Linked DNA regions of Chelatococcus sp. YT9. The protein of the gene in region 1 interacts with the protein of each later gene in a pairwise test. Links are inferred from orthologs where the notes say so. Each region holds a gene or a part of one and is shown on either strand. Other genes may lie near its edges.

What was found.
Region 2: the proteins of ileS (region 1) and KIO76_RS04050 interact in binary tests that used the Escherichia coli proteins (3 or more experiments, as listed by UniProt). The link is inferred for Chelatococcus sp. YT9 from one-to-one orthologs.

What each region holds. Positions count from the first base shown.
Region 1 is NZ_JAHBRW010000001.1:208,748-223,727, forward strand. The notes cover bases 7,741-11,318. They hold ileS (isoleucine--tRNA ligase), read left to right. Parts: upstream 7,741-8,124; coding sequence 8,125-11,118; downstream 11,119-11,318. Other genes in these bases: KIO76_RS00985 (methyl-accepting chemotaxis protein), read left to right, coding at 7,741-7,794; lspA (signal peptidase II), read left to right, coding at 11,135-11,318. Outside these bases: KIO76_RS00955 (L,D-transpeptidase), read left to right, coding at 1-614; KIO76_RS00960 (DUF2076 domain-containing protein), read right to left, coding at 945-1,700; omega-aminotransferase AptA, read right to left, coding at 1,840-3,195; KIO76_RS00970 (TIGR01459 family HAD-type hydrolase), read left to right, coding at 3,486-4,364; KIO76_RS00975 (response regulator), read right to left, coding at 4,630-5,016; KIO76_RS00980 (bifunctional riboflavin kinase/FAD synthetase), read left to right, coding at 5,365-6,399; more of KIO76_RS00985, read left to right, coding at 6,562-7,740; more of lspA, read left to right, coding at 11,319-11,653; KIO76_RS01000 (hypothetical protein), read left to right, coding at 11,867-12,547; KIO76_RS01005 (M16 family metallopeptidase), read left to right, coding at 12,759-14,084; KIO76_RS01010 (M16 family metallopeptidase), read left to right, coding at 14,107-14,980. UniProt on the Escherichia coli protein: Catalyzes the attachment of isoleucine to tRNA(Ile). As IleRS can inadvertently accommodate and process structurally similar amino acids such as valine, to avoid such errors it has two additional distinct tRNA(Ile)-dependent editing activities.
Region 2 is NZ_JAHBRW010000001.1:875,575-889,882, forward strand. Bases 3,401-6,306 are described here. They hold KIO76_RS04050 (substrate-binding domain-containing protein), read right to left. Parts: upstream 5,393-6,306; coding sequence 4,409-5,392; downstream 3,401-4,408. Other genes in these bases: KIO76_RS04045 (sugar ABC transporter ATP-binding protein), read right to left, coding at 3,401-4,249; KIO76_RS04055 (FadR/GntR family transcriptional regulator), read right to left, coding at 5,457-6,221. In the rest of the region: KIO76_RS04035 (D-apionate lactonase family protein), read right to left, coding at 1-1,341; KIO76_RS04040 (ABC transporter permease), read right to left, coding at 1,353-2,330; more of KIO76_RS04045, read right to left, coding at 2,351-3,400; gabT (4-aminobutyrate--2-oxoglutarate transaminase), read right to left, coding at 6,401-7,696; KIO76_RS04065 (tRNA-binding protein), read right to left, coding at 7,720-8,067; KIO76_RS04070 (NAD-dependent succinate-semialdehyde dehydrogenase), read left to right, coding at 8,243-9,715; KIO76_RS04075 (Lrp/AsnC family transcriptional regulator), read right to left, coding at 9,807-10,301; KIO76_RS04080 (haloacid dehalogenase type II), read right to left, coding at 10,330-11,052; KIO76_RS04085 (ABC transporter ATP-binding protein), read right to left, coding at 11,220-11,933; KIO76_RS04090 (ABC transporter ATP-binding protein), read right to left, coding at 11,930-12,688; KIO76_RS04095 (branched-chain amino acid ABC transporter permease), read right to left, coding at 12,685-13,572; KIO76_RS04100 (branched-chain amino acid ABC transporter permease), read right to left, coding at 13,572-14,308. UniProt on the Escherichia coli protein: Part of the ABC transporter complex RbsABC involved in ribose import. Binds ribose. Also serves as the primary chemoreceptor for chemotaxis.

The DNA.
Region 1 (14,980 bases):
ACCTGCCCATTCAGCGCGATCCCCTGGCCGATGCGCTGAATGGTCCGGCGCGCGATGACTACTACGGCTCTCGCCAGGGCAGACGCTACGATGGCCGCCGCATGCGAACGGCGAATGTGCCGCCGGACGGCATCGACGCCCGCCGCAGCTATGCGCCGCAGGCGGAGATTGCAGGCCGCCTTCAGCGCCAGGAAGTCGCCTATGACGGCAAAGAGCGGGCCGGCACGATCATTGTCGACACCCGCACACGCTATCTCTATCTCGTCCAGCCCGGTGGCCGGGCGATACGCTATGGGATCGGCGTCGGCCGGCAAGGCTTCACATGGAAGGGACGCGAGACGGTGAGCATGATGCGCGAATGGCCCTCATGGCGGCCACCGGCGGAGATGCGCAAACGCCGGCCCGACCTGCCGCGCTACATGGACGGCGGCCCGAACAACCCACTCGGCGCACGTGCGCTTTATCTCGGGAACACCTTATTCCGCATCCACGGCACGAATGAGCCGCATACGATCGGCCGGGCTGTCTCGTCCGGCTGCATCCGGATGATGAACGATGACGTCATCGATCTCTACAACCGGGTGGGTATCGGCACGCGGGTTGTGGTGAGCTAGGGCGGATCGACAATCAACGAGGTTGTGTGGACGGTTGCCACGGTAAACCTCCGCCGTCATTGCGGGGCGGGCCGCAAGGCCCGAGCCCGGAACCCATGAACACGACGGGGAACGAATAAGGTGCCCGGCCCGACCCGTCTTCCTGTCCAACGCCGTGTTCATGGATTCCGGGCTCTTCGCTGATGCGAAGCCCCGGAATGACCGCGACACTGTGACAAGGCTGACGTGACCAACTGTCCACACGGCCTGGGAGGGTCCGTTCTCGGCCCGTGTCATCCCCGGCGGGCTGCCGAAAGCCCCTTCGGCAGCCCGCTGCGCCCCTGGCCGAGCCTACAGCCAGTCTGAGGTGTCGCCGCCGTTGTCGTACCCAGCGTCGTAATCATCCTCAGCGGAATCAGACTCGTCGTAGTTCGCCTCTTGCACCTGAGGGCTGTCATCCCTCGTATCCGCCCCCGAGGCCGGATCGGCCTGCGGCGTCGAGGCAGCCGAGGCGGTATCTGCCGAAGTGCTCGCCTGGCCGTGCGAACCAAGGCCGAAGGCATCGGCGAGGAGATTTCCGGCAACGAGGCCGCCCGCGACGCCAGCAGCTGTGGTCAGCGCCGAGGACAGGAATCCGCCCCCACCCATGCGTTGCCCCCAGGGACCATTCGCGCCCGCACCGAAGCCCGGCGCGTTCGCGCCACCCCAGGGGCCGGCTGGGGGTTGGGCGCCCTGGAAATCCGTCTCCGTCTGGCGCGCGCCGGGCCGCGGGAAAGTCTCAGGCGCCGCGGGCGCCGCGCTGGCGCGTGCCGGCGCGCCTGGCGCACCGCCGCCGAACAGTCCGGAGAGAAACCCGCCTGCCTGCTGAGCCTGCGGCGCATTGCGCGCTTCCGCGAGCTCGGCCTCAAGCGTGGCGACACGCTCGCTCAGGTTGGCGAGCGCCTGCTCCTGCACATGCACGACCTGGGCCATGATATAAGGAGCGCTGGGCTGGGCGGCGATACGCTCGCGAATGAAGGCTTCCGCCTCGGGATCGCGCGGCTGGTTCTCGGCCTGCCGCAGGCGGTCGAATATCCCGCCGATAACGTCCTTCTCCTGCTCATTCATCGCGCTCGTTCCTCACATGTTATGCGCGGTACATCCCCACCGACGCATAGAGCTTTCTAAAGGAAAGACGTGACGAAATTCGGACCGAGCGGAGAGAACGGAACGGGGACGCGCTGGACACCCCCGTCCCTTATTCAGCTTACGCGACCGCGCGGATGACGGCCTTTAGCTTGTCGGCGATCTCGCCGATCTGGCTCTCGGTGATAATCAGCGGCGGGGACAGGGCGATTGTATCGCCGGCGGTGCGGAACATCAGGCCATGCTCGTGGAACGCGCGGTCCAGCGCCTCATAGCCTCGCGTGCCCGGCGCGCCATCGCGCGGCTTGAGATCGATCGCGCCGACTAGGCCGATCGACCGGATGTCCTCAACGTTGGGCTCACCCTTCAGCCCGTGGATGGCGTCGGCCCAGACGGGTTCGAGCTCGCGGGCCCTTTCGAACAGCCCTTCATCGCGATAGATGTCGAGCGTGGCGAGGCTCGCGGCGCAGGCCAAGGGATGAGCCGAATAGGTGTAACCGTGCGTCAGCTCGATCGCATGCATCGGCCCGCCCTGCATGAATGCCTCATAGATGCCCTTGCGAACGAAGCAGCCGCCCATCGGAACAGTGCCGGAGGTAACACCCTTCGCAAAGGTCATGATGTCCGGCACAACGCCGAAACGCTCGGCCGCGAAGCTTGCGCCCAGGCGACCGAACCCGGTGATGACCTCGTCGAAGATCAGCAGGATGCCGTGCTTGTCGCAAATCTCGCGCAAGCGCTTCAGGTAACCCTTCGGCGGCGGCAGCGCGCCCGTCGATCCCGCCATCGGTTCGACGATGACGGCCGCAATGGTCGAGGCATCGTGAAGCGCGACCAGACGCTCGAGGTCATCGGCGAGATGAGCGCCCCACTCCGGCTCGCCGCGGGAGAACGCCTGCTTTTCGCGGTTGTAGGTGTGGCTGATGTGATCAACACCCGCGAGCAGATTGCCATAAAGCTTGCGGTTAGCGACGATGCCCCCAACAGCTGTGCCGCCGAAGCCGACGCCGTGATAACCGCGCTCTCGGCCGATGAGGCGCGATTTCGCACCCTTGCCTTGCACGTTCCAATAAGCCAAAGCGATCTTCAGCGCAGTGTCGACGGCTTCCGAGCCAGAGTTGGCGAAGAACACATGGTCGAGATCGCCCGGCGCGAGCGCCGCGAGACGGGCAGCCAGGGTGAAGGCCTTTGGATGACCGAATTGGAAGCTTGGCGCGTAGTCGAGCTCGGCCGCCTGCTTCTGGATGGCATCGATGATCGCATCGCGATTATGGCCGGCGTTGCAGCACCATAGGCCCGACGACCCGTCAATGATCCTGCTGCCGTCATTGGCGATGTAATGGATGTCCTTCGAACTCACGACCAGGCGCGGCTTGGCCTTGAACGACCGGTTCGCCGTAAAGGGCATCCAGAAGGCTTCAAGGTCGTTCGGGGTGGAAGACGCCGATCGACCGGCGTGATCGTAGGCAGAGGACATGAAAAGGCTCCGTGGGTGACGTAACCACCGCTAAACACCCGCAATCTGCGTTCGCAAGGCCAGTCGGCAGCCAGGAGAAGCGGGGCTGAACTCCCTTCATGACACCGGCATCAAGGAACTTCAAACGCGATTTTGCTCAAGCCGGTTCGACCTTGCCTATGGCACCGGCAGCCGAGATGTATTAGGCGTGACAAATTCCAACACTACGCTGCTGCGACGAGAGCCACACCGGCTTCCTGTTGCTCGATCATGGAATTTTATACTGAAGCGCCGATGCAGAAGGGGATATTATGTCAGACGCGGTGGGGCCCATTCCAGTGATCGAGGGCCTGTCTTCGGTCGCGGATCGCTATGACGTCATTCTATGCGATATCTGGGGGGTCCTCCACGACGGCGTGCGCGCTTTCGCCGCAACCGGCGACGCGTTGAACCGATTCCGCGGCAAAGGCGGCACCGTCATCCTCATCTCCAACGCGCCGCGTCCAGGCCAGGAAGTATTGCCGCTCCTGGATAGCCTCGGGGTCCGGCGAGACGCCTATGACGACATCATCACTTCGGGTGATGTTGCGCGGCGCAGCATTGCCCAGCATGGCAATGATCCGCTCTTTCACTTGGGGCCTGAACGCGACCTGCCGCTTTTCCAGGGCCTGCACGCGCGCCTCGTGCCGGTCGAGGAGGCACGCTACGTCGTATGCACCGGTCTGTTCGACGACAACCACGAGACGCCCGAGCACTACCGCGAGCAGTTCGAGGCCATGCAGGCCCGTGATCTGGCGATGATATGCGCCAATCCGGATCTCGTCGTCGAGCGCGGCCATCATCTCATTTACTGCGCCGGCGCGCTGGCGGCACTTTACGAAGCACTTGGCGGCACGGTTACCTACGCGGGCAAGCCGCATCGCCCGATCTATGATGCAGCCTTCGAGCTCGCATCAACGGCCCGCGGAGCGCCGATCGACGCTCGTCGCGTGCTCGCCGTCGGCGACGCCATCCGCACTGATGTCGCGGGCGCCGCTGCGATCGGCATTGATGCGCTTTTCGTCAGCCGCGGCATCCATGCACGTGAGTTTGCGGACCCGGCTGGAGCCCTCGATACGGCCGCGCTCGGTCGCTGGATCATGGAACAAAGCCATCATCCCGCGATGATGATCGATATGGTGCGCTGGTGAGGCGAATGGCGGCTCGGGCCCTGGGGCGCCGTTTAAAGAAACCTGGCTCGGCTGGCCATAAGCCAGTCGGCCTCTCCCGCCGGCGCTTGTCGTCGAGATCTGTCCGCGACAAGGTTCTCTGACCGGCCGAATCGCCGGGAAGCCAATACGCAGACACATTTAGTTATTTAGCCGCAGAAAATCGCCAGCGGATTGCAGCTAAAACACAATCAAGGCACGTCAAATTACACGAGGGACTTCGACAACTTTCGCGGCCGAGAACTGCTCAACCTATGCCGCAGGTCGCTTCGATCTTTGCTTTCAAGATCTGGGCATTGAAGGGTTTGACAATATAGTTGTCGACGCCGGCGCGCTTGGCCGCGATGACGCTCTCCGTCTTGGATTCAGCCGTCACCATGATGAAACGCATGCTGTCGAATGCGGGATTGGCCCGAACAAGCTGGACGAGTTCGAAGCCACTCATCGGCTCCATGTTCCAATCGGAAATAACCAGTCCATATTGCTTGAGTTTAAGCTTGGCCAAAGCGCTTTCCCCGTTCGGCGCTTCGTCAATGTCATGAAAGCCAATCTGCTCGAGGAGATTTCGAACAATGCGGACCATCGTCTGGAAATCATCGACGATGAGAATCGGCATTGCAAAGTCAAGCATCACAGCCAGCTCCAAATGGATTCGTCATGCGGTCTGGAACAATCCAAACCAAACCGGGGACCGAGCAAGAAGCGCAATTCTTCTTGCCCGTGCCAGCGCATTGAACGGATCACAGCCCCCAGCGCGGTTAATAGAGAAATGGTGGTAGGACGCAACCAAATCTTTACTCTGCGCACAAACATCAAACGGCTCGCTCCCAAAGCTGCGCCAGCGCATGGCGCCGAAATGAGCGGGCGTGCGGCTTGAACCCGGACGTTTTACGACGACCTGCCGCTTGACCATGATACGGGCATGGGGGCAGGGTTCGACGCCGGCCGGCATTCGTTGTCCAAGATTGATCGCGACTGAACCATGACCCAAGATACACCATTTCTCGTAACGCGATCGAGCACCCTGCCGGCAGGTCTCGCGAGCCCAATTCTCGCCATCGGCAACTTTGACGGAATTCATAGGGGCCATCAGGCGGTCATCCGCACAGCGGTTGAATTGGCGCAGGACCGAGGCCGCCCGGCCAGCGCCCTCACCTTTGACCCGCATCCCAGCCTGTTCTTCGCGCCGCAGCGGGCGGCGTTCGCGCTCACCCCGCTGCCGCTCAAGAAACGCCTGATGGCCCATTTCGGTCTCTCCGGCGCCATCGTCCTTCCCTTCGATCACAAGCTTGCGGCCACGACTGCCGAGGAGTTCGTCGACCGATTGCTAATCAGCGAAATCGGCGCTGCCGGCATCGTTATCGGCGGGGACTTTCATTTCGGACGCGGCCGCGAGGGCTCCCCGGACTTTCTCAGCAAGCGCGCTGCACACCATGGTATTCCGGTCATCATGGTGACAGCGGTCGGTGATGGGGAGGATCAGAACGTCAGGGTATCCTCCACCGCGATCCGTGAGGCGCTGGCGCGCGGCGACATAAATTCGGCCAACAAGATGCTCGGCTACCGCTGGCTCGTGAGCGGCACAGTCGTGCACGGCGACAAGCGAGGTCGGCTTCTCGGCTTCCCCACCGCAAACGTGCATCTTTGGAAAGACTTCGGCCTTCGCTATGGCATTTATGCCGTTCGTGTGCGCCATGGCGAAGAAGTATTTGACGGCGTCGCCAGCTTCGGACGCCGCCCCACCTTTGACAACGGGCCTGCGTTGCTCGAAGTTCATCTCTTCGCTTTTTCCGGCAATCTTTATGATGCGCTGATCGACGTCGAGTTCGTGGCGTGGCTGCGGGGCGAGGAGCGCTTCGATGATGTCAATGCGCTGATCGCCCAGATGAACCGCGATTCAGAGGACGCTCGCGGTCACATCGCCCATCCGGACGGAGCAATTCCGTCGCTGATCGCTTCACTGATGCCACCCGATCTGACAGACCGCTCCGCCTGCCATTCTCCCTATTCCGCCTGATACGAATCCGCCTAAGAGGCGCGACGGCCTTTCTGTCTCGTTCCCGGGACGAACGCGGCTGCTTTCATAAGCTCCACAGTGTCCTACAGTGGTATTTCTCCACATTTTTTTAATCATGTTCGGTAAGATGGACCATCCTTGTAACGGACGGTCGCTTTGCCAATGCCCCTGACCCGAATTGTAAAGGCCACGCCCGGCGAGCTCGTTGTCCGTTTTGGCATTCTTTTCGTTGCGTTCGCGGCTGTGATGGCGATTGCGCGTCGTCTGGAGGGCGCTCTATCGGTCGATTCGATGATCGTGATGCTCCCAATCGCAGCCATTCTCGCCCTGATCTCCCTGTTTCTGCCTCTTCCCGCGTCTCCTGGCCTCAGTACCCTCGGGGCCAGGCTCGTCGCACTCGGCGAGGGCGACCTGACGAGCCCTGTGCCGGACAGCGCAAGATCCGGTGAGGAAATGCGGCTGTCGCAGGCGTTGGAGCGCGTGCGTCAGGAATTGCTCTCCACCAAGGCTGCCGTCGCGAAGCTCACCGAAGCGCAGGCAGCGGCAACGCGTGAGCAGCGCATCAGCCTTGATCCGCGCGGCGTCGAGCGCCTGACGCGTTTGGCGAATGCCGTCGCAGAAGCAGCCCGCTCCATCGATGCATCCTCCAAGGAAACGAGCGACATTTGCGAAACGACGATTGCGCGCATCCGCGAAAGCGTGCGCTCCGCGCACCTGTCCACGCATGGGGTTCAGACAGCGGCCGCGGCCGCCGTGGAACTCACGAGCTCGATCAATGAAATCGGCCGGCAGCTTTCACAAGGCTCCGACATCGCCGCCCGCGCCGTACGCGAGGCCGAAGGAACGAGCGCGCTTGTCGGGGCGCTTGACCGTTCCAGCGCCAAGATCGGTGAGGTGGTCACGCTGATCACAGCCATCGCCGAGCAGACCAACCTGCTGGCGCTCAACGCCACGATCGAGGCCGCGCGTGCCGGTGAGGCTGGCCGCGGCTTCGCAATCGTGGCGCAGGAAGTGAAGGCGCTCGCCAGCCAGACCGCGCGAGCCACCGAGGACATCCGCGGGCAGATCAATTCGATGCAGTCTGCGACGTCGCAGGCGGTCGCTGCGATCGGCTCGATCACCGGCACCATCGCGTCCATCGACAGGATGACCATGATCATCGCCGATGCGGTCGGACAACAGAGCGCCGCGACGCAGGAAATTGCCCGTTCCATCGAAACGGCCGCTGCTGGCGCCGGTGAGCGCAGCGATACGCTCGCCCTGGTCGAGCGCACAGCCGAGGACACGACACGTACCCGCGAGAGCCTGGCGCGCGGGGTCACGAAGCTTCGCACGGATCTCGAGAATTTCAGGTCGCATTGTGAACGGTTGCTTACGCCTTCACAGGGCGCCTGAGGCCAAGCGTGGCCAGACCGCCGCCCAAAGACTGCGCGCCCCATCGGGTGCCACGGGCCGGGGCTGCGGCGCCCCCGGGATAAGCTTCCGCACGGTCTTTATTCTGGCGGAGGCTGCTGCTAGAAGACCTTGCATGGACAGGTTTCTTGCTACGCGGCGAATTAAAAGCCCGGCTTTCGCCTGAGCGCACGGCTTCTGGAGCATCCGCCTCCCGGGCCGCACCTCGCGAAGGTCCGGGTTATCATGGGCTGGGACAGCCCATCCGCTATGATTTCATGCTCAGCGCCTCTGCGGTAATGCAACGGGCGCATTCTTCAACCGGCCAGGCTCATGACCGATTCACCTGTTTCACCCGCTGACCCGTCCCCCTCTTCCGCGCAGCGGGACTATTCCGAGACGCTTTTTCTGCCGCAGACGGATTTCCCGATGCGCGCAGGGTTGCCCCAGCGGGAGCCCGAATTTCTGGAGCGCTGGGCGCGCATCGGCCTCTTCAAGAAGCTGCGTGCCGCTGGAAAGAACCGTAAGCGCTTCGTCCTGCATGACGGCCCCCCCTATGCGAACGGCAACATCCACATCGGCCACGCGCTGAACAAGATCCTGAAGGATCTCGTCACGCGTTCGCAGCAGATGCTCGACCACGACGCCAATTACGTCCCCGGATGGGACTGCCACGGTCTGCCTATCGAGTGGAAGGTCGAGGAGCAGTACCGCGCCAAGGGCCGCGACAAGGACGACGTGCCTATCATCGAATTCCGTCGCGAATGCCGCGCCTTCGCCCAGCATTGGCTCGATGTCCAGCGCGAGGAGTTCAAACGGCTCGGCGTCGAAGGAGACTGGGACCACCCTTACGCAACCATGACCTTCGACGCAGAGGCTCAGATCGCCTGCGAAGTCATGAAATTCGCGGCGAGCGGCCAGCTCTATCGCGGCTCCAAGCCCGTCATGTGGTCCATCGTCGAGCGCACGGCCCTCGCGGAGGCCGAGGTCGAGTATCAGGAACACACGTCTCCGACGATCTTTGCGAAGTTTCCAATCGTCACGAGCGCTGACCCCGCGCTTGTCGGCACCTCGGTGGTCATCTGGACGACCACGCCCTGGACGATCCCCGCCAACCGCGCCATCGCATTTTCGAAAAACATCGCCTATGGCCTCTACCAGGTCACGACCGCCCCGGAAGGCAACTGGGCCAAGCCTGGAGACCGCTACATCCTGGCCGACAAGCTCGCGGCCGAGGTGCTGAATGCAGCGAAGGTCGAGTCCTATGAGCGCCGCGGCGCCATCAGCGCTGAAACGCTCGCCGGCATCCATGCCGCGCATCCTCTGCGCGGGCAAGGCTATGACTTCGACGTGCCGCTCATTGCCGCCGACTACGTCACAGACGACGCCGGTACGGGCTTCGTGCACACCGCGCCGGGGCATGGCGCCGACGACTACATCACCTTCATCAACAACCGCGCGACATTCGAGCGTGCCGGCACGTCGGTCGTGCCGCATACGGTCGGGCCGGACGGCGCGTATTATGCCCATGTGCCGCTGTTCGCCGGCGCGCGGGTGCTCGACGACAAGGGTAAGGAAGGTGACGCCAACAAGCGGGTCATCGAGGCGCTGGTCGCCGCCAACGCCCTGATCGCACGCGGCCGCCTGAAGCACCAGTATCCGCATTCCTGGCGCTCCAAGGCCCCGCTCATCTTCCGCAATACGCCGCAATGGTTCATCGCCATGGACAAGGACATCGCCGGCCCCGGCGACACCTTGCGGCAGCGCGCCTTGACCGCGATCGCCGCGACCGAATGGGTGCCGGAGACGGGCGAGAACCGCATCAATGGCATGATCCAGAACAGGCCCGACTGGGTGATCTCGCGCCAGCGCGCCTGGGGCGTGCCGATCGCCATCTTCATGCGTGAGGATGCCGCGGGCAATGTCATCGACCTCGCGCCGGGACCAGACTTCAAATTCAACAAGGAGCTGTCGGACCGCGTCGCGGCGGCCTTCGTCGCGGAAGGCGCCGATGCCTGGTTCGCGGCCGATCCGCGCCGGTTCCTCGACGGTTTCGTCGACAATATCGAGGACTGGACGCCGGTGAACGACATCCTCGACGTCTGGTTTGAATCAGGCTCGACCCATGCCTTCACGCTTGAGGTACGGCCGGAATTGAAGGCACGCCGCGCCGTCGACGGTGGACATGACAAGGTCATGTATCTTGAGGGCTCCGACCAGCACCGGGGCTGGTTCCACTCCTCACTGCTGGAGAGTTGCGGCACGCGTGGTCGGGCGCCGTTCGACATCGTGCTGACGCACGGTTTCACGCTCGACGAGCAGGGCCGGAAGATGTCCAAATCGCTCGGCAACACCGTTGCGCCGCAGGATGTCATCCGCACCGCCGGCGCCGATATCCTGCGCCTGTGGACGGCCTCGGTCGACTATTCAGACGACCAGCGCATCGGTCCCGAAATCATCAAGAGCGTTGTCGACCACTACCGCAAGCTCCGCAATACCATCCGCTGGATGCTCGGCACGCTCCATCACTTCAAGGGGCATGACCTCGTTCAGGTCAGCCAGATGCCCGAACTGGAGCGGCTGATCCTGCACCGCCTCGCCGAGCTCGACGAGGAGGTCCGCAAAGCCTATGCGGCCTTCGACTACAAACGCGTCGTCGCGGCGCTTTCGGTCTTCATGACCTCGGACCTGTCGGCCTTCTACTTCGACGTGCGCAAGGATGCGCTCTATTGCGATCCGGCCAACAGCGTGACGCGGCGGAGCGCGCTCACCGTTATCGATCAGGTGTTTCGCTGCGTGACGACCTGGCTCGCACCGATTCTCGTGTTCACAGCCGAGGAGGCGTGGCAGGCTCGCTTCCCCTCAGAGGAAGGCTCGGTGCACCTCGAGCTCTTCCCCCAGATCCCGCCGGACTGGCGCCACGACAGCCTCAAGGCGAAGTGGGATAAAATTCGCCGTGTCCGCCGCGTGATCACCGGGGCCCTCGAGATCGAGCGCGCCCAGAAGCGCATCGGCTCCAGCCTCGATGCCGCGCCCATCGTCTTCATCGAGGATGCGGAGCTGATGGCCGCTCTCAAGGGCATCGACCTCGCGGAGGTCGCGATCACCTCCGCGATTCAGGTCATTTCCGGCGTTGGTCCCGCGGACGGCTTTCGCCTTGATGATGTGGCGGGTGTCGTCGTCGTTCCCGGGCTTGCGCCGGGGCGCAAATGCGCCCGCTCGTGGAAGATCTCGCCTGACGTCGGCAGCGATCCGGACTATCCGGACGTGACGCCGCGCGACGCCGAGGCGCTGCGAGCTTGGGATGCGGCCCATAGGGGCGCATGAGCGTGCGCGCATGAACATGTCGCCCGCCCGCCTGGGGACCCTCCTGGCCGGCCTGACCTTCGTAGCCGACCAGGCATCGAAGCTCTGGCTCTACCATGTGGTCGATATCGGCGCCCGACCACCTATCGCGGTCACGCCGTTCTTCGACCTCATGCTGGTCTGGAACAGGGGTGTCTCCTACGGGCTCTTCCAGCAGGAGGGGCCTATCGGCCCATGGGTGCTCGTGATCCTGTCGCTGGCAGCAGCCATCGGGTTGAGCATTTGGCTTAGGCGTATCAAGACGGGGCTTATGGCTGTCGCCATCGGTCTCATCATCGGCGGGGCGCTTGGCAATGCCGTTGATCGGGCCGCTTACGGCGCGGTGCTCGATTTTGCCCATCTTCACGCCTTTGGGTATAGCTGGTATGTCTTCAACATCGCCGACGCGGCGATTGTCGCGGGCGTCATAGGCATCCTTTATGATGCCTTGTTCCTGGAGCATCGACGGGCGAATGCCCCGGGTTCCCATGCGTCCGGTCCAGACACGACCTCGTGACGGGAGCTTCCTCGCATGGGCTTCTCGCTGAGCGGTTCGGCTGGTATGAAGAGGGCATCGAGCTGCCCGTCACACCACGGATGGGTTATTTTTGGGGGAGATGTAGCCCGATCACAGTGTTTGTTATGATTTCGTTGGGCGGCGCCTCACTGTTGCCGCATCATGTCAACAACACTGATCAAGCGCTGCCGACATGAGAGTAGGACTGACATCATGACGCGTCTCGACGTAAGGACATGGGGACTGCCGGTCGCCGCCTTGATGCTTGGGCTTATGGCCGGCGCGACCCCTGCCTCGGCGCAGGACACATCTGGCGTCTTCATGAAGGACGTCCTGGGTAAACTCGGCATCATCGATGAGGAGCGCCCGCCGATTGAATACCGCGAGCGCGCACCCCTCGTGATCCCTCCGGGTGCCGGCAATCTGCCACCGCCCCGCGCTGCAGCCAATGCCCGCGACGGTAATTGGCCGAATGATCCGGACGTCGCAGCAGCCCGCCGCGCGCAGCGAGAGGCGCGCCAACCGGTTCCTGTTCGTAATGACAGCTACGACGGCCGCGCGCTGAGCGTGGATCAGATCCGTGCTGGCCGTCGCGCCGGCTCGGGAGCATACGCGCCTGGAGAGCGCGCCAGAAGCTGCATGGGCGACAACTGCCGCGACGAGCTGCTCGTCAATCCTGACGTGCTTCGCAACAACGGGCACCCGATGGAGCAGAAATCCAACCTCGCCTATGGACAGGAACCAGGCCGCGGCTCCCTCGCCGAGCCCCCGAAGGGCTATCGCATCCCGTCGGCGAATGCGCCGCTCGGTGACGGCAAGGCCTCGCCGATCGTCCGCGAATCACCAGGCGATGTCGAGCGGGAATTCATTCGGCAGCAGGCGGGCAGCCGCTAACCGTACCGCTCGATAAAACGCGACGTCGCAATCGCGCTTCATTGAAATTGACATCAACGAAGCTTAGCTTTTGGCAACGCTCCCCTTTGCAGGGAGGGCGTTGTCTGGCGTTGGATCGTGGCTTCTACCGCCCGCACGATCCTGTGTTGTACCCCAAAGCGCGATCGCGTTACGGTAGCGCGGTTCACGTCCTGATCCTGAAGAGCTGCTGATGCCCTCAACACCGCTCGCCGGCCTCAATCCCGCTGTTTCCCCTTCGGCCACGGGTGGCGGCCCGCAGGTGTCCTCCTTCACTCTTGCCAATGGGCTTGAAGTGGTCGTCATCCCGGACCGGCGCGTCCCCGTGGTGACGCACATGGTTTGGTATCGGAACGGCTCAGCGGATGATCCGCCGCTCAAGTCCGGCATCGCCCATTTTCTTGAGCACCTGATGTTCAAGGGTACGGCCACCCATCCTGCCGGCGAATTCTCACAGGTGGTGGCGAGCCTCGGCGGACAGGAGAACGCGTTCACCTCCTACGACTACACCGCCTATTTCCAGCGCGTCGCAAAGGAACACCTCGGCACGATGATGCGCTTCGAGGCGGACCGCATGAACGGCCTTGCTTTTGACGAGGACGTCGTCGGCCCCGAGCGCGACGTGGTGCTGGAAGAACGGCGCATGCGGGTGGAGACGGATCCCGGCGCCCAACTCGCCGAGGCGCTCTCCGCCTCGCTGTTCGTGCATCATCCCTATGGCACGCCCATCATCGGCTGGATGCACGAGATCGAGGGCCTGACCCGCGACGACGCGCTCGCCTATTACAAGCGGTTCTACACCCCCGAAAATGCGATCCTCGTCGTTGCCGGGGATGTCGAGGCGGAGACCGTACGCGCGCTGGCAGAGGAAACCTACGGCAAGGTGCCGGCTCGCGGCGCGCCTCCAGAACGACGCCGCCCGCGCGAGCCTGTTCTCAATGCCTCGCGGCGCGTGACCGTGACGGACGAGAAGGTCGAGCAGCCGTACTTGCAGCTGAGCTATCTGGTGCCCTCATCCCGCACGCAGGAAGGGCGGGAGAGCTACGCGCTCGAGCTTCTGGCCGAGATCCTCGGCGGAGGCCAGACCTCGACCCTCTATCGCAGCCTTGTTCTGGAACAGGAACTCGCCGTTTCCGCAGGCGCTTATTACTACGGCTCGCTGCTCGACGCCGGCCAGTTCATCATCCATGCGGCCCCCCGGCCGGGCGTGACGCTCGAGGCGCTTGAAGCCGCCATAAACAAGGCCGTCACAGCCTTCCTCGAACGCGGCGTCTCAGGCGAGGAACTGGAGCGCGCCAAAACCCGCTTTGTCGCCGAGATGGTCTATGCACAGGACAGCCAGGCGCATCTCGCACGGCTTTTCGGCTCGTCACTCGCCATCGGCGAAAGCGTCGAGGACGTGAAGCTGTGGACCCAGCGCATCGAAGAGGTAACGGCTGACGAGATCCGCGACGTCGGGGAGCGCTTCATCCATAAGGGACACGCTGTGACCGGCTATCTTGAGCCGCGCCGCGCCTGACGCCATCCTAGAAGCGAGATGCATGATGACCGTTCGTGAATCCTCCGCCGCCTCGCGCGCCGTGCAACGGGTCATTTCGCCCGGCGGCATCGAGGCCTGGCTCGTCGAGGAACATGCCATTCCGCTCATCGCCATGGAGGTGGCCTTCCTCGGTGGCGCGGCGCAGGATGCAGATGGCAAGGCGGGCACCGCCGCCCTGATGGCCGGCCTTCTCGACGAGGGGGCGGGCGAATTATCCGGCGACCAGTTTCAGGAACGCTTGGCGGATCGCGCCATCGAGCTCCACTTCAACGCCGATCGGGATAGCTGGCATGGCGCCCTCAAGACCTTGACGCGCCATGCGGATGAGGCCTTCGACCTGTTCCGGCTCGCGTTGACCCGACCACGCTTCGACACCGATGCGGTGGAACGCGTCCGCGAACAGATCCTGGCCGGTCTCCGTCACGAGGCGAAGGACCCGGACAGTCTCGCGAACCGCGCCTTCTTCACGGAGGCCTGCAGCGGGCATCCCTACGCGCACCCTGTGCGCGGCACGATCGAGAGCCTCGGGACCGTCCGCCGGGACGATGTCAGCGCACTGCACAAACGCGGTTTCTCACGCGCCAATCTGTACGTCGCCGTCGTGGGTGCGATTGATGCCGACAGCCTCGGCAAACGCCTGGACCAGCTTTTCAGCGAGCTGCCGGCGGCGGCGGAACTTGCGCCAATCAGCCCGCTCACCCTCGGCAATCTCGGCAAGCATGCCATCGTCGATCTCGACGTGCCGCAGTCCGTGGTGCGCTTTGGCCTGCCAGGACTGGCGCGGCGGGACCCGGACTACATGGCCGGCTATATCGCCAATCATATTCTAGGCGGCGGCACGTTCACCTCCCGCCTGTTTCAGGAGGTGCGCGAGA
Region 2 (14,308 bases), 660 kb from region 1 along the record:
TTCAGCCGACAGCGCCATGGCAGGCAGGGATTCCAGCCCTTCGGTGATGGAGTGATCATCGCCGGCATGAAGCATCGCCGTCGTCGTGAAGCTCACGAGATCCAACAGGTCGCTCGGCGGGCGCTTGCGGTTCAACTCGGTGAAATAACTGAACATGCCACCGCCGAGCCTGACGCCGGGAAAGGCCTTGCGGGCCGCGGCGAAGAAATCTCGCGGCGGCGGCGCTGGCGGCCAGGGGCTGCCGGGCAAGGTGCATTTGAGATCCGGCGCGGGCGAAACGAGCACCACGGGGAAAGGCGAGCCGAGCGCCGCCACCTCGCGGCCCAGCACGGCGATCTCTTCTTCATAGTCGTCAACGCTGGCGATGACCGCCTCAAGCCAGGGCTCGGCGCCAATCGCCTTGGCCGCTGCCGCCAGACCCTGCAATGTCTCGCGATCATGGCCCCGCCGGGAATCGTGGAAGCCGACGAGATGCCGGACGCCGATCCGCCCCAGGGTTTCTGCCTCTTCCCGTGTCGCCTCGAGCTCGTCGGGATCAAGCCCCAGCCCGAGCGGCGGAACGACGCCTGCAGCCTCGCCGATAGCAATGGTGATGCCAGTATCGGCCGGCGCAGCCTGCGCCGGCTGTCCGGAGACCTTCAGCCGGACCGCCTGTTCCAGCACCTCGCCTGCCGCGAGCGTATAGGGCCATGGCAAGGCCAATGGACGCACATAGGTCTTGTAGGAGGCATCCGTCCAGTTGCGTTGGTCCTCCATTTCATAGACGTCGCCCTCCATGCGGCAGCTGACGCGGAGGCCCGGCACGGCCTCGTGGGTCAGCGCACGCAGGTTCATCATCGGCTGGACGGGGTCGATGATCTCGGGAAAGCGCCCTTCCTCGACGACACCATCGGCATGCTCGATGGTGACGGGCAGGCCGGAAGCCGCGCTCGGATGCAGCACCACGAAGCCCGTACGATTGGTGAGGAAGGCAGTATCGGCCTCCCCCCTCGCCGCAAAGGCAAGCGTGCCGTCCTCATCGAGCGTTATCTTGGCGGCATAGCTGAAGCTCTGGCGTTCATCCCGGGTCACGGCCTTGTAGGTGACCGTGAGGCCCGCGTCGGTGCCGTTTATGGCGAGATCGGTGATGACCGGGTTGTAGGTGCCCCAGTTGTGATCCCGCACGATGAAAGAGATGGCGCGGACGATCTCGACATCGCCGAAACGGATGTGGCGGAGATTGCCGGCGTCGAGTTCCGCTGTGAGCTTGCCTGCCCTGAGGATGCGCTTCGGAGGCACCGGCTCCTCGGTTCCGAAGAGAATGACGGCAGACGAAGGTGCGGATGTCACCTCGGATGTCATGGCTTGCCCTCTTACCGGCTGGCGCGGCTGCTGACGAGGCGCTCCACGAGGAGCGCCACGATGATGATGGTGCCGATGGCCGAGCCCTGCCAGAAGGGCGATACGCCCATGAGGTTGAGGCCGTTGCGGATCATCACCATGATGAACACGCCGATGAGCGTGCCGATCATCGAGCCGCGTCCGCCGTAGAGGCTGGCGCCGCCGATGACGACGGCGGCGATGGCATCGAGCTCCATGGAATTGCCCATCAGCGGGTCGGCGGACAGGAGTTGGCTGATGGAGAATGTCACCGCTACCGCCGAGAGCGCGCCCGACAGCACGTAGGGCAGCACGGAATAGAACAGCGTGTTGAGGCCCGCCGCCCGCGCCGCCTCCTTGTTCGACCCCACCGCATAGATCGTACGGCCACCCTTGGTATAGGTGAGATAGGCCCAGGCGACGAGATAAAGAACGATCAGAAAAAGGACGTTCGAGGGAATTCCGAGAATATTCGTGTAAACGATATTCTGCATTGCATCGGGAATATTGGAGATCGCCGTCTGGCCCGAGAGGATATAGGCAAGACTTCGGCCGATCGCCATGACGCCGAGCGTTACTACGAAGGCCGCGAGGCCGAAGACGTTGATGAGCAGCCCGGAGACGAGCCCAATGCCGCCCCCGGCGAGAACGGCCACCGCGATCGCCGGCACGATCGGCATCTGCTGGAGCGACAGCCCCAGGATGATGCCCGTAAGTCCCGCGACCGACCCGACCGAGAGATCGATGCCGCCGGTCAGGATCACGAAGGTCATGCCGACCGCGACGATGCCGATCACCACCGACTGGTCGAGCATGTTGAAGATGTTCGATTGTGTAAGGAAGTAAGGCGACAGCAGCGACAGGCAGAGGCCGATGACGAGCGCCAGCCCCAGCATGCGCACTTCAAGCCGCTGCGCCAGGCTTTTGAGGCGGAAACCGCGCGCCGGCCCCGAAGCGGTGATCGATGCCATGGAAGAGGGCTCCTTGCTGGTCACAGTGTGGCCGCCATCGTGTCGATGCGGGCCTTGATCGCCTCGGGCGACGGCAGCGCTATGCGGGGCGACAGCGAGAGACCGACCCAGCCGAGATCATGGCCACGGGAACTTTGCATGGGAACGAGCAGAGTAGTGCGGCTCTTGTCAGCCTCGGCCACGAAGATGGGTTCGCGCTGGCTCAATGCCCGGGGGATCAGCGTATCGGCGAGGCCGCGGGCTTCGCCCGCCCTGAAGCCGGGGTCGAGCGCGGCATCGGTGACGACCATATTCAGGCAGATAAGGTTGTCTTTCTCGATAAGCGCCCAGAAGCCAGCCCCGCCGTGCTCTTGGGCGAGCTGGTTGAGAAGGGCCGTGTTGCGCGCCATCGAGGTGCGCGGCGCGGCGAGCAGCGTCAGCTTCTCCTCGTCGAGCATCGCGCTCGGCAGATCCGCGATGCTGCGGCCGTCGCTCATCACGACGATGCGGTCGCTGATGCCAAGCAGTTCCTCGAAGTCCGACGAGACCACGACCACCGCGACGCCCTCGGTGACGATGTCGCGCAGCATCGCGTAGATGTTGGCGCGCGTGCCGATGTCGACGCCCTTGGTTGGCTCGTCGAGAATCAGCACCTTCGGTTCCAGCAGGAGCCAACGCGCCATGATGATCTTTTGCTGCATGCCGCCGGAGAAATTCAGCATGGAGGCGTCCATCAGCCGGTCTTCCGGCAGGCCGAGGCGCTGCAGCAGCTCCTTGACCTTGCGCTCACGCCCCTGGTAGCCGCAGAGAAAACCGCGGTGCGCGCCGAGATGGGCGAGCAGGAGGTTCTCCTTCACGCTGAGATCGGGCACGATGTTCTGCGTCCGCCTGTCTTCGGCGACGAAGCCGAGCCCCGCGCGGATGGCCCCTTGCGGATCGTCGCCCTTGAGCGGCTTGCCCGCGAGCCGCACGTCACCGCCGGTGCGGGGCCGCAGGCCGAAGATCGCCTCGACCGCCTCCGAGCGGCCGGCGCCGACGAGCCCGCCGAGGCCGAGGATCTCCCCCGCCCGCACCGAGAAGGACACGTCCTTCACGACGGGCGCGGCCGCGAGATGGCTGACCTCGAGCAGAACCGGCCCGCCCTGCCCCTCGCCCAAGGCATGCGGCTCGGTGTAAATGGCGCCGAGTTCGGCCCCGACCATGGCGCGGATGAGTTCCGCCTGGGTCAGGTCGGCGGTCGGACGGGCATTCATGACTGTCCGGCCTTCGCGCATCACGGAGACGCGGTCGGTGATGGAAAACACCTCCTCGAGCCGATGCGAGACGAACACGAGGCCATGGCGGGTATCGCGCAGGCGGGACATGACATCGAACAGCCTGTCCACCTCGCCCGGGCTGAGCGATGCCGTCGGTTCGTCGAAAATGATGAGCTTGGCACCGACGCCGAGCGCTTTGGCGATCTCGACGAGTTGCTTCTGCGCCGACGAGAGCCGCCTGACTTCCCAATCGAAGGGCAGGCCGTCAGCCTGGCCAAGACTTTCGAGAATGGCCCTCCCCCGCTCCTTCAGGGCACCATAGTCAAGCCATCCGGGGCGCCCGAGCTCCGGCAGGAAGATGTTCTCGAGCACGGTGAGATCGGGAACGAGGCTGGTCTCCTGCATCACGATGGCGATGCCGACACGCAGGGCGTCACGGGTGTTGCGAAGCTGAATGTCGTGCCCGCGATATCGGATGGAACCGGAGTCCGCGATGTAGTGGCCGGAGATGACTTTGGACAGTGTCGACTTTCCCGCGCCGTTCGCACCCAAGAGCCCGTGGATCTCGCCCTCGCGCAGCTCGAAATCCGCGCCGGCGAGGGCCCGTGTCTTGTCGAAGGTCTTCGTGATCTTGCTGGCCGCCAGCAAAACCGGCAGCGGATCAGCGGATGGCCCTGGTTTCATCCTGTATTCTCATGGTTTTCAGCCGCGATAGACGCGCCACGCCTGAAAACTTCCCCGTTTGACTGCGGAACGTTTTCGCACGGCGCGAACATTGAATAATGCCGCGCCACGCGTTCAGCTATAAAGTCCTAGACGACAGGACACCTCACAACGGAGACATCAGACTTCGTCGGCGAAGACCGTCTTGCGCACCGTGGGCAGTTCCTTCTCGATGTTTTCACTGGTGATAACCAGGATCGGCACGGTGATTTCCTTCTCGGGCGTCTTGCCATCGAGGGTCGCGAGCAGGGCCTCGCCGGAGCGGACGCCCATCAGGTAAGGCTGCTGCATGCCGGACACGACGATTTGGCCGGATTTCAGGAGGTCGACGAATTCCGGAATGCCATCGAAGGCCGCCACCAGGACCTGGCCATCCCGGCGGGCAGCCTTGATGGCCCGGAGCGCACCGAGCGCGGGCTGGTCCGTTTGGATGAACAACCCACGCATGCCCGGATTGGCGGTAAGCATGTCCTGCGTGAACTTGAAGGTTTCATCGGCCGTATAGGACTGCATCTGCTGGAGACCAGCCTCCTTCCCGGTGAAACCGCCTTCCTTGAGACCGTCCAGGAAGCCCTTGGTGCGCGCCTGGCCGTTCTTGCGCGCCTGGGAAATGGCGATGATGCCGACAGACCCGTCCTGCCAGCCCTTCTTCTTCAACGCCGCCGCCAGCGCCATGCCGACGCCATGCGCGCCCTTGTAGTTGTCGGAGATGATGAAGGAAGAATAGTCGCCGCTGTTCGTCCCGATATCCCCGATTACGACGGGAATATTGGCGCGCTTGGCGAGATCAAGCACGCTTGGCGCTGTGGATGAATCCGTCGGCGAGATCACGATGCCAGCGACGCCGCGCGCGATGACATCCTGCGCGTTTTGCAGCTGGGTCTGCGCGCTGTTTCGCGAGTCGAGCGCCTGGTAGCCGAAGCCCTTCTGCTTCACCGTCGCCTCGACGCCTTTCGACAGATAGCGCCAGAAAGGCAGATCAAGGCCCGGCGTAAGATATGCGATGTCCTTGCCGGCAGCCATCGCGGCGCGCAATCCGCCCAGGCCGGTGCTCGCCGCAAGGGTGCCACCAAGAGCGAGCTTCAACACTGTCCTGCGTTCCATAGCATTGTCCTCCGAATATTATGTTGGTTCTGTTTGTTTATTTATAACAACGAGAACTATTTATCTATTTCTGTTTATTTTCCATACCCATCACTGTTTGCGTTGTCTGATAGATGCGGTCCGTATGGACGGCAAAAGCCGCGACCGCGGCATCGGGATCATGGGCGCGCAACGCCGCGACAACCGCGGCATGGTCCGCATAGCTCGTCGCAATGGCCTCCGGGCGCGCCACCGCGATGCGACGATATTCCATCATGTAGCTGTAGAGATCCGCCGCGAAATCCGCGAGCAGGGCATTGCCCGACGCCCGGTAGATCGTGACGTGGAATTCCCTGTCGCAGATCAGGAAGCCGACAGGATCGTCAAAGGCCTCCTTCTGCACCGCGAGCAGCCCGTCCAGCGTCGCCAGCGTCGCATCGTCGATGCGCCGCGCGGCGTCCGCCACCACCTCGCGCTCAACAAGAAGGCGGGCGGCATGGACGGAATCGATGTCATAGGCATTGATGGCTCGCGCCGGACCCACACCGATGGTCACGGGCCCCACGTCGACGCGCACGACCCGCGTGCGGGCGCCGTGCGAAATCTCGAGGATGCCGCGGGCCGCCAGGATCTGGATGGCACCGCGCGTCGTCTCGCGGCTGACATTGAGGGACGATGCAAGCTCCCGCTCGCTCGGCAGCGCGTCTCCCACCTGGACGATGCCGGACGCGATCAGCCCGGCGATCTTGTCGGCGATCACGTCCTTCAGCGAGCGTTTCACGATCGCGTCACGGAACGACGGCACCTCAGCCAGGACAATGGCCTCCGAACTCTTCGCTGAAACCGCCATGGCCTCCCCGTGAGCCTCCTCCCGCGTGATTTTTCTCTGTGGCCTTCTTTCTGATCTACTGGTCCAACCAGAAGACCAGATGAGAAAGCCGCCTTTTCGCGTCGCTGTCAAGCGCGACAAAAAAGGCGGAGCGCTTGGCGCTCCGCCTTTCCTTCGTCAGTAACGTACGATTGCGACGTTTAGCCGGCTGCCGACGCGAAAGCCTTCCCGAAAGCCGCCACCGCTTCATCGATCTGCGCGTCCGTGGTGACGAGCGGGGCGAGGAAGCGGATGACGTTGCGGTGGACGCCGCATTTGATGACCAGCAGCCCTTCCTCGCGCGCCTTGTCGATGACGACCTGCGCGAAGTCCGCGTCGTGGCGCTTGCTCGCGGCATCGGCGACGATCTCGACGGCCAGCATGCTGCCCCGCCCGCGCACTTCGCCGATGCGGTCGCTGTGCTGCCGCTGCAAGGCCTCCAGCCCCGCCCGGAGGCGGGCGCCGCCTGCCGCGCCGCGTTCCAGAAGGTCTTCCCGGTCGAAGGCATCGAGCACGCCGAGCGCCGCCGCACAGGCCAGCGCGTTGCCGCCATAGGTGCCGCCAAGGCCGCCGGGCGTCGGTGCATCCATGATCTCGGCGCGGCCGACGACGCCGGAAAGCGGCAGGCCGCCCGCGAGGCTTTTCGCCACGGTCACGAGATCGGGCTTGATGCCCGAACGCTGGAAGCCGAACAGGTCACCCGTGCGGCCAAAGCCGGTCTGGATCTCATCGCAGATGAGCACGATGCCATGGCGCTTGGTGATCTCGCGCAGCGCGACGAGGAAATCGTCCGGGGCCGGCAGGAAGCCGCCGTCGCCCTGCACCGGCTCGATGATGATGGCGGCCACGCGGTCCGGTGCGATCTCTGTCGCGAACACCTCTTCCAGGGAATGAAGCGCCTTGTCCGTGGTGATGCCGCGATAGAGATCCGGATAGGCGGCGTGGTAGATGTCGGTCGGGAAGGGACCGAAATTCTGCTTGTAGGGCTGGCTGAAGCCGGTCAGCGTCACGCCCAGCAAGGTGCGGCCGTGGAAAGCGCCGCGGAAGGCGATGACGCCGGGGCGGTTGGTGTAGCCGCGCGCGATCTTGATGGCATTCTCGACCGCTTCCGCTCCGGTGGTCAGGAAGATGCTCTTGTAGGCCTCGTCCGTGCCGATCAGCGTGTTCAGGCGCGCGGCCAGATCGATATAGGGCTCGTAGGCCGCGACCTGGAAGGCGGCATGCGAGATGTTCTGCAATTGCCGCGAAACGGCCTCGACGACGCGCGGATGGTTGTGGCCAACATTGAGCACGCCGATGCCGCCCACGAAATCGAGGTAGCGTCGGCCTTCCACATCCCAGATCTCGGCGCCGAGCGCACGTTCAATGACGACAGGATGGGCGGTGGCGACGCCGCGTGGCACGTGCCGCGCCCGCTCCGCCAGCAAAAGCTCGGTCTTACGCGCAGAGGCGTTCATGGCAGTCTCCAGAAAGAAGGGGATTAGAACACGGTCTCGCCACGTGCCACCTCGGAGCGCGGCGTCAGCAGGATGACGTGGCCGAGGGCGTTGCGCGCGCCGAGGATCAGGATTTCAGATTGAAAGCCGGCTATGTTACGTGGTGCGAAATTGACGACGCAGGCGACATCCGTCCCCGTCAGTTGGTCGGGCGTGTAGCTCGTGATCTGCGCGCTGGACCAGCGGATGCCGAGCTCGCCGAGATCAACCGCGACCTTGTAGGAGGGGTTTCTGGCGCGCGGGAACGGCTCGACATGCACGATGCGGCCGATGCGAATATCAAGTTTCGCGAAATCATCGTAGGCGGCTTCAGGCTTTACGGGGGTGGACACGCTTCTCTCCGTCTGGCTAGGCCCGTATTCAAGCCCTTCAGGGACAACAAGCGATGCTGTTCCGCGCGCCAGGGACGGCAGGCTGATCTGTTCTGGCGCGATTTACGGCAGCAAATCCTTGAGCCGGAGGGCACGCTGCGGAAACGCAACTCCGCACCTTTCGCAAAGGCATTCCATGTCTCTCAAGCAGCGTCTTCGCGACCCTTCCCTCCTCGCCGACAAGGCCTTCATCGGCGGTAACTGGGCGGGCGCGCGCAATGGCGAAACACTCCCCGTCCGCAACCCCGCCACCGGCGAGATCATCACCACGGTGCCCGCGCTCGGGGCCGATGAAACACGCGCCGCCATCGCAGCCGCCAACGAGGCTTGGCCGCGCTGGCGGGCGCTTCCCTCCGCCGAGCGGGGCCGGCTCCTGGAAGTCTGGCATCGCCTCATGCTGGAGAATGCCGAAGATCTCGCGGCCATCATGACCGCCGAACAGGGCAAGCCGCTCGCGGAAGCTCGCGGCGAGGTGACCTACGGTGCCGGCTTCGTGAAATGGTTCGCCGAGGAAGCGCGCCGCATCTATGGCGACACCATCCCGGCGCCCTCCACGGACCGGCGCATCATCACGCTGCGCGAGCCTGTCGGCGTTTCCGCCGCAATCACACCGTGGAACTTCCCCAATGCCATGATCACCCGCAAATGCGCTCCCGCCCTTGCGGCGGGGTGCCCGGTAATCGTGAAACCATCCGATCTAACCCCCCTTTCGGCGCTCGCTCTCGCCGTTCTGGCAGAGCGGGCGGGTTTCCCGAAGGGCATCTTCAGCGTGCTCACCGGCATGCCGGACGGCATCGGCGGAGAACTCACAAGCAACGAGACCGTGCGGAAGCTCTCCTTTACCGGCTCCACTCGCGTCGGGCGCCTTCTCATGCGCCAGAGCGCCGACAGCGTGAAGCGCCTGAGTTTCGAACTCGGCGGCAACGCGCCTTTCATCGTGTTCGATGATGCCGATCTCGATCTCGCCATTGCGGGAGTCATGGCGAGCAAATTCCGCAATGCCGGCCAGACCTGCGTCTGCGCGAACCGCATCCTCGTGCAGGACGGCATCTATGATCGCTTCGCGGAACGTCTGGCAGGGGAAGTGGCGAAGCTCAAGGTGGGCAATGGCTTCGATGAGGGCGTCACCATCGGGCCGCTGATCAACCAGGCGGCGGTCGAAAAAGTGGCGCATCATGTCGACGACGCCCGCGCCAAAGGGGCCAGCATTCTCATCGGCGGCGAGGCACGGCCCGGCACGCTGTTTTCAACACCCACCGTGCTCACCGGCGCGACTACCGAGATGGTGCTCGCCAGCGAGGAGACCTTCGGGCCGCTCGCGCCGCTCTTCCGCTTCCGGGAAGAGAGCGAGGCCATCACCATCGCCAATGCGACGCCCTTCGGCCTCGCGTCCTACTTCTTCACTCAGGACATCCGCCGTTCGTGGCGCGTGACCGAGCGGCTGGAATTCGGCATGGTCGGCCTCAACACGGGCTCGGTCTCGCTGGAAGTCGCGCCCTTCGGCGGCATCAAGCAGTCAGGCCTTGGCCGCGAGGGCTCGAAATATGGCCTCGACGAATATCTCGAAACCAAGACGCTGCATGTCGGCGGCCTCGATCCGGCGGCTTGAGCCCATCACGGAGCGACGCATTTTCTTCACGCGAATCCGGCGGCCACTTCGCGCGAAAATGCCCTGGAAAGGCCGGACAATGTTCGGCCTTTTACTTCGTTTCGCTGAGCAGCGCCTGTATAGGCAACTCGGTCTTCACCAGCGGCGTCTTGAGAACGATGTAACTAAAGTATTTCTCGATCCCGATGTTGCGGTCGACAAGCGCTTCGATGACTTCCTGGTAATGCGCGATGCTGCGCACCATGAAGCGCAGGAGATAATCGTAGCCGCCGCTGAGCAGATGGCATTCCAGCAGCTCTTCAACACTGCGGATGCTCGCCTCGAACTTCACGAAATCCTCGCGGCGATGGTCAGCGAGCGTCACTTCCGTGAAGACGGTCACGCATTCGGCGAGCTTGCGCATGTTGATATGCGCGCTGTAGCCCGTGATGTAGCCGGCGGCCTCCAGCCGCTTGACGCGCTGGAGGCAGGGCGATGGCGACAAGCCGACGAGTTCCGAGAGGCTGACGTTGGTGAGTTGCCCATCCCTTTGCAGGTGAGTCAGGATCTTGATGTCGATCCGATCCAGCTTGGGCAACCCCGCCATCGCACCACCCTGTTATTCCGCCCCGCGGTCAGGCGCGCAGTTGATCCTGATGCGCGGCTGCCAATTCACCCATGCTCGTAAAGCGGAAATCGTATTTGGGCAAATCGCCGGGGTTCATAGTTGCGCCGAAGCCTTCGTCCTGGTGGCGGCGATGAATCCAGCATGAGGCAAGCCCAATGGCATTTGCCGGCTTGTGATCATGGAACAGGCTCTCGGCTGTATGCAGGATGTCGCCCTTGCCAAGGCCCATATTGCCGAGCGTCTCGATCATATACTCGAAGTTCTTGAGATCGGGCTTGTAGGATCCAATATCTTCCGCCGTGATGATGGCGTCGAAATCCACCTGCAGCTTCTTGTTGCTGTAGGTGAAGGTCTCGTTGTCCACGTTCGACAGGATGACGAGCTTGTAGAACTTCTTGAGATACTGGAGCGCGCCGGGCGAATCCTGGAAAGCCGGCCAGTTGCGGACGGACAGGCCATAGGTCACGCAGTCCTCGTGGCTCACGGTCACGCCCCACTCCTCGGCCAAGCGCTTGTAGACGATGGCGAGCAGATCACGGTAGCGCATGGCAGGGGTGTGACGCTGCTGCGTCGATTCATGTCGGGCGTGAGCTTGCAGGATCTCGTTGCGCGTCAGCGGGCGCTGAACCTTGCTCGTCAGAGGCTTCAACCCCTCGACCATGCCGCTTTCCCAGTCGATCAGCGTGCCGTAGCAGTCGAAGGTCAGAACCTTGAAGTCGGTCAGGCGCATCGTGAACTCCTTGAACGTCGTTGATTGAGCGCAAAAGACGGCGCGAGGCAGTCGTCGCAGGATCGTTTTTGTCTAAACCAAGCCGGCGCCATCGTCTGCTGTTTCAACCTGCCCGGGCCGAAGCGGATGCCTTGCAGCCGGCCGCGGACAGCAGAATGCTGCGCCGTTTATCCCTGGCCGAGATAGAGCTCCGCCGCGCGCGGATCCGCCAGAAGCGCGTCGGCCGCCCCCTCCAGCGCCACCTTGCCGCCATCGAGGATGCAGCCCCGGTCGGAGATGGCGAGCGACTGGCGCGCGCGCTGCTCGACAATCAGCGTGGACACGCCGAGCGAGGGCAAGCGGGCAATCAGGGCGAAGGCCTCGGCGACCTTGGCAGGGGCGAGCGCCGCCGTCGGCTCGTCCAGAACCATGAGGGAGGGTCGGGACATCAGGGCGCGGGCGAAGGCAAGCTGCTGACGCTCGCCGCCGGAGAGGCTTCCCGCGCGGGCCCGCCTGCGCTCGCCGAGCAACGGGAACAGCGTGAACATCTCCTCGATGCGCTGCTTGCGATCCGCCACGCCGGCGACAACCTGCAGGTTCTCGGTGATCGACAAGGCCGCGAACACGTTGGAAACCTGAGGCACGTAGCCGATGCCATGGGCCATGCGCCGATAGGCGGGAACGGCGAGGATGTCCTGCCCGTCGACGCTGATCTCGCCGTTGACCCTAGGCAGAAGTCCGACGACGGCCTTGGCGAGGGTGGACTTGCCGGCACCATTCGTGCCGGCGACGGTGAGGATTTCCTTCTCGCGCAGCACGAGATCGATGCCGTTGAGGATATCAACCTCGCCGTAGCCGCCACGCAGGTTGCGGATTTCGAGAACTGCCTTTGCGTCGGTCACGCCGCGCCTCCGAGATAGGCTTCACGGACCTTGCCATCCTCGAGCACCTCTCCCGGCGTGCCGGAGGCGAGGATCCGGCCGCGATCCATGACGTGGAGAGTCGGCACGAGCCGCGTGAGGGCCTGCAGGTCATGTTCGATAATGAGGAAGCCGATGCCCCTGGCGTTGAGTTCGCGGATACGCTCCACCAATTCCTCGATCAACACCGGGTTGACACCGGCAAACGGCTCGTCGAGCAGGATCAGCGATGGTTCCACCATCAGCACACGTCCAAGCTCGAGCAATTTCTTCTGTCCGCCGGACAGCCGCCCTGACGGGAGATCAGCGACATGGCCGAGCCGCAGGAAGGCGATGACCTCATCGACCTTCGCCGCGATGGCGGCCTCCTCGCGGGCCACCTCGCCCGGCCGCAGAAACAGGCCGATCAGCCCCTCCCCGGTCTGCCCGGGCGCGGCCGCCTTGAGATTGTCGCGGACGGTCAGGTGGCTGAACTCGCGCGGCACCTGGAAGGTGCGCAGGAGGCCTTTGCGGGCGCGGGCGGCCGGCGATTGCCGCCCGAGGTCGGCCCCCTTGAAACGAACCTCGCCGCCATCGGCCTCGATAAAGCCGGACACGACCGAAAAGAGGGTGGATTTGCCGGCTCCGTTCGGGCCAATGAGCCCGACCAGTTGCCCCTCGCCCACCGAGAGAGTGACGCCATCGAGGGCCTGGAAGCCGCCGAACGCCTTGCGGATATCCGTGATTTGCAAGCTCATCGCCGGGTAAAATCTCCCATGAGACCTTGCGGGCGGTAGATGGTGAAGAGGATCAGCAGGAGGCCGATGACACCAAGGCGCACCGAGGCCATCTCCACGTCCGAGATGAAGGGCATGACATCGCGGATGAAGCGCGATCCCTCGAGCAGGACCATCAGCAGCACAGTGCCGACAACCGCTCCAGAAACACGCCCGATCCCCCCGATGATGATCGCCATCCACACGTAGAAGGTGACGAGGGGAATGAACTGGTCCGGCACGATATAGGTGATGTAATGGGCGTAGAAGGCCCCGGCGAGACCGGCAAGGCCCGATCCCAGGATCAGCACCTGCACCTTGAAGCGGGCCGGATCCTTGCCGAGCGCCTTCACCGCATCCTCATTGTCGCGGATGGCCTCGATGATGCGGCCGAAGGGACTCTTTACGATACGGCCCATCCCCAAGACCGCGATGATGGTGACCACCAGCAGCACCGCCAGCACCGCGAAGGAGGCGAGCGAGCCGACCGAGATGCTCGCAAACATGCGCGGAATGGCTGGGATGCCCTGCACGCCGTTGGTCAGCCACTTCTCGCTGGTGATGACGAGACGTACGGTTTCGGAAAAGCCGAGTGTCACGATGGCGAAATAGTCATCGCGAAGCCTGAGCGCGATCAGGCCGATCGGCCAGGCGGCAAGGCCAGCGACGATCGTTCCCGCGGCGAAGCTGAGGATGAGCGGCACGCCGTTCATCGCCAGGATGGCCGAGGTATAGGCCCCGATCGCGAAAAAGCCGACATGGCCGAAATTGATCAGGCCCGTGAAGCCGTATTGCAGCGTCAGCCCCAGTGCGAGCAGCACGTAAATAAGGGCCACGATGGCGATTGCAACGAGATAGGCCTCCATCAGCGCACTCCCTCAAGCCGGCCGAACAAGCCACGCGGACGCACCAGAAGCACCAGGAGCAGGACGACGAAGGAAATCGAGAGCTTGTAGGTGAAGCCGACGAAAGGTGTCGAAAGCTCCTGCGCCACACCCAAGAGGAGGCCGGCAAGGACGGCTCCCGCCGGACTGCCGATGCCGCCGAGGATGGCAGCCGCGAAGGCCGGCAGCAGCATCTCCCAGCCAAGTTCCGGTGAGACGACCGTCTTCATGCCGAGCATCATGCCGGCGACGCCGGTGACCGCGCCCACGAGCAGCCAAAGGGCGATCATGACACGCTCGGGCCGGATGCCGGAGACAAGCGCCAGCTCCCGGTTGTCGGCCACCGCGCGCATGCGCCGGCCGATCGGGGTGGCATAGAGGATGAGAAACACGCCGACGAGCGCCACCGCCGCCACCGCAGCGAGTTGCAGGTCGAAGGGATTGATGACGAGCCCGTTGAAGCGGATGGGGCGAACCAGCGGCACGGTGAAAAGCTGCTGATTGTGGCCGAAGACGATGCCGAGCACGGCGCGCATAAGGAAGCCGACGCCGATCGACGTGACGAGCAACGCTACAACCGAGCGCCCTGCCAGCTTACGGAACACCAGCGCGTAGGCCGTAAGCGACAGGAGCGCGGTGGCTCCCACCGCAGCCCCGCCGGCAACGACGAGCGAGCCCGTCGCCTTGTGGCCGATGAGGGCCGCGTAGGCCCCGAAAG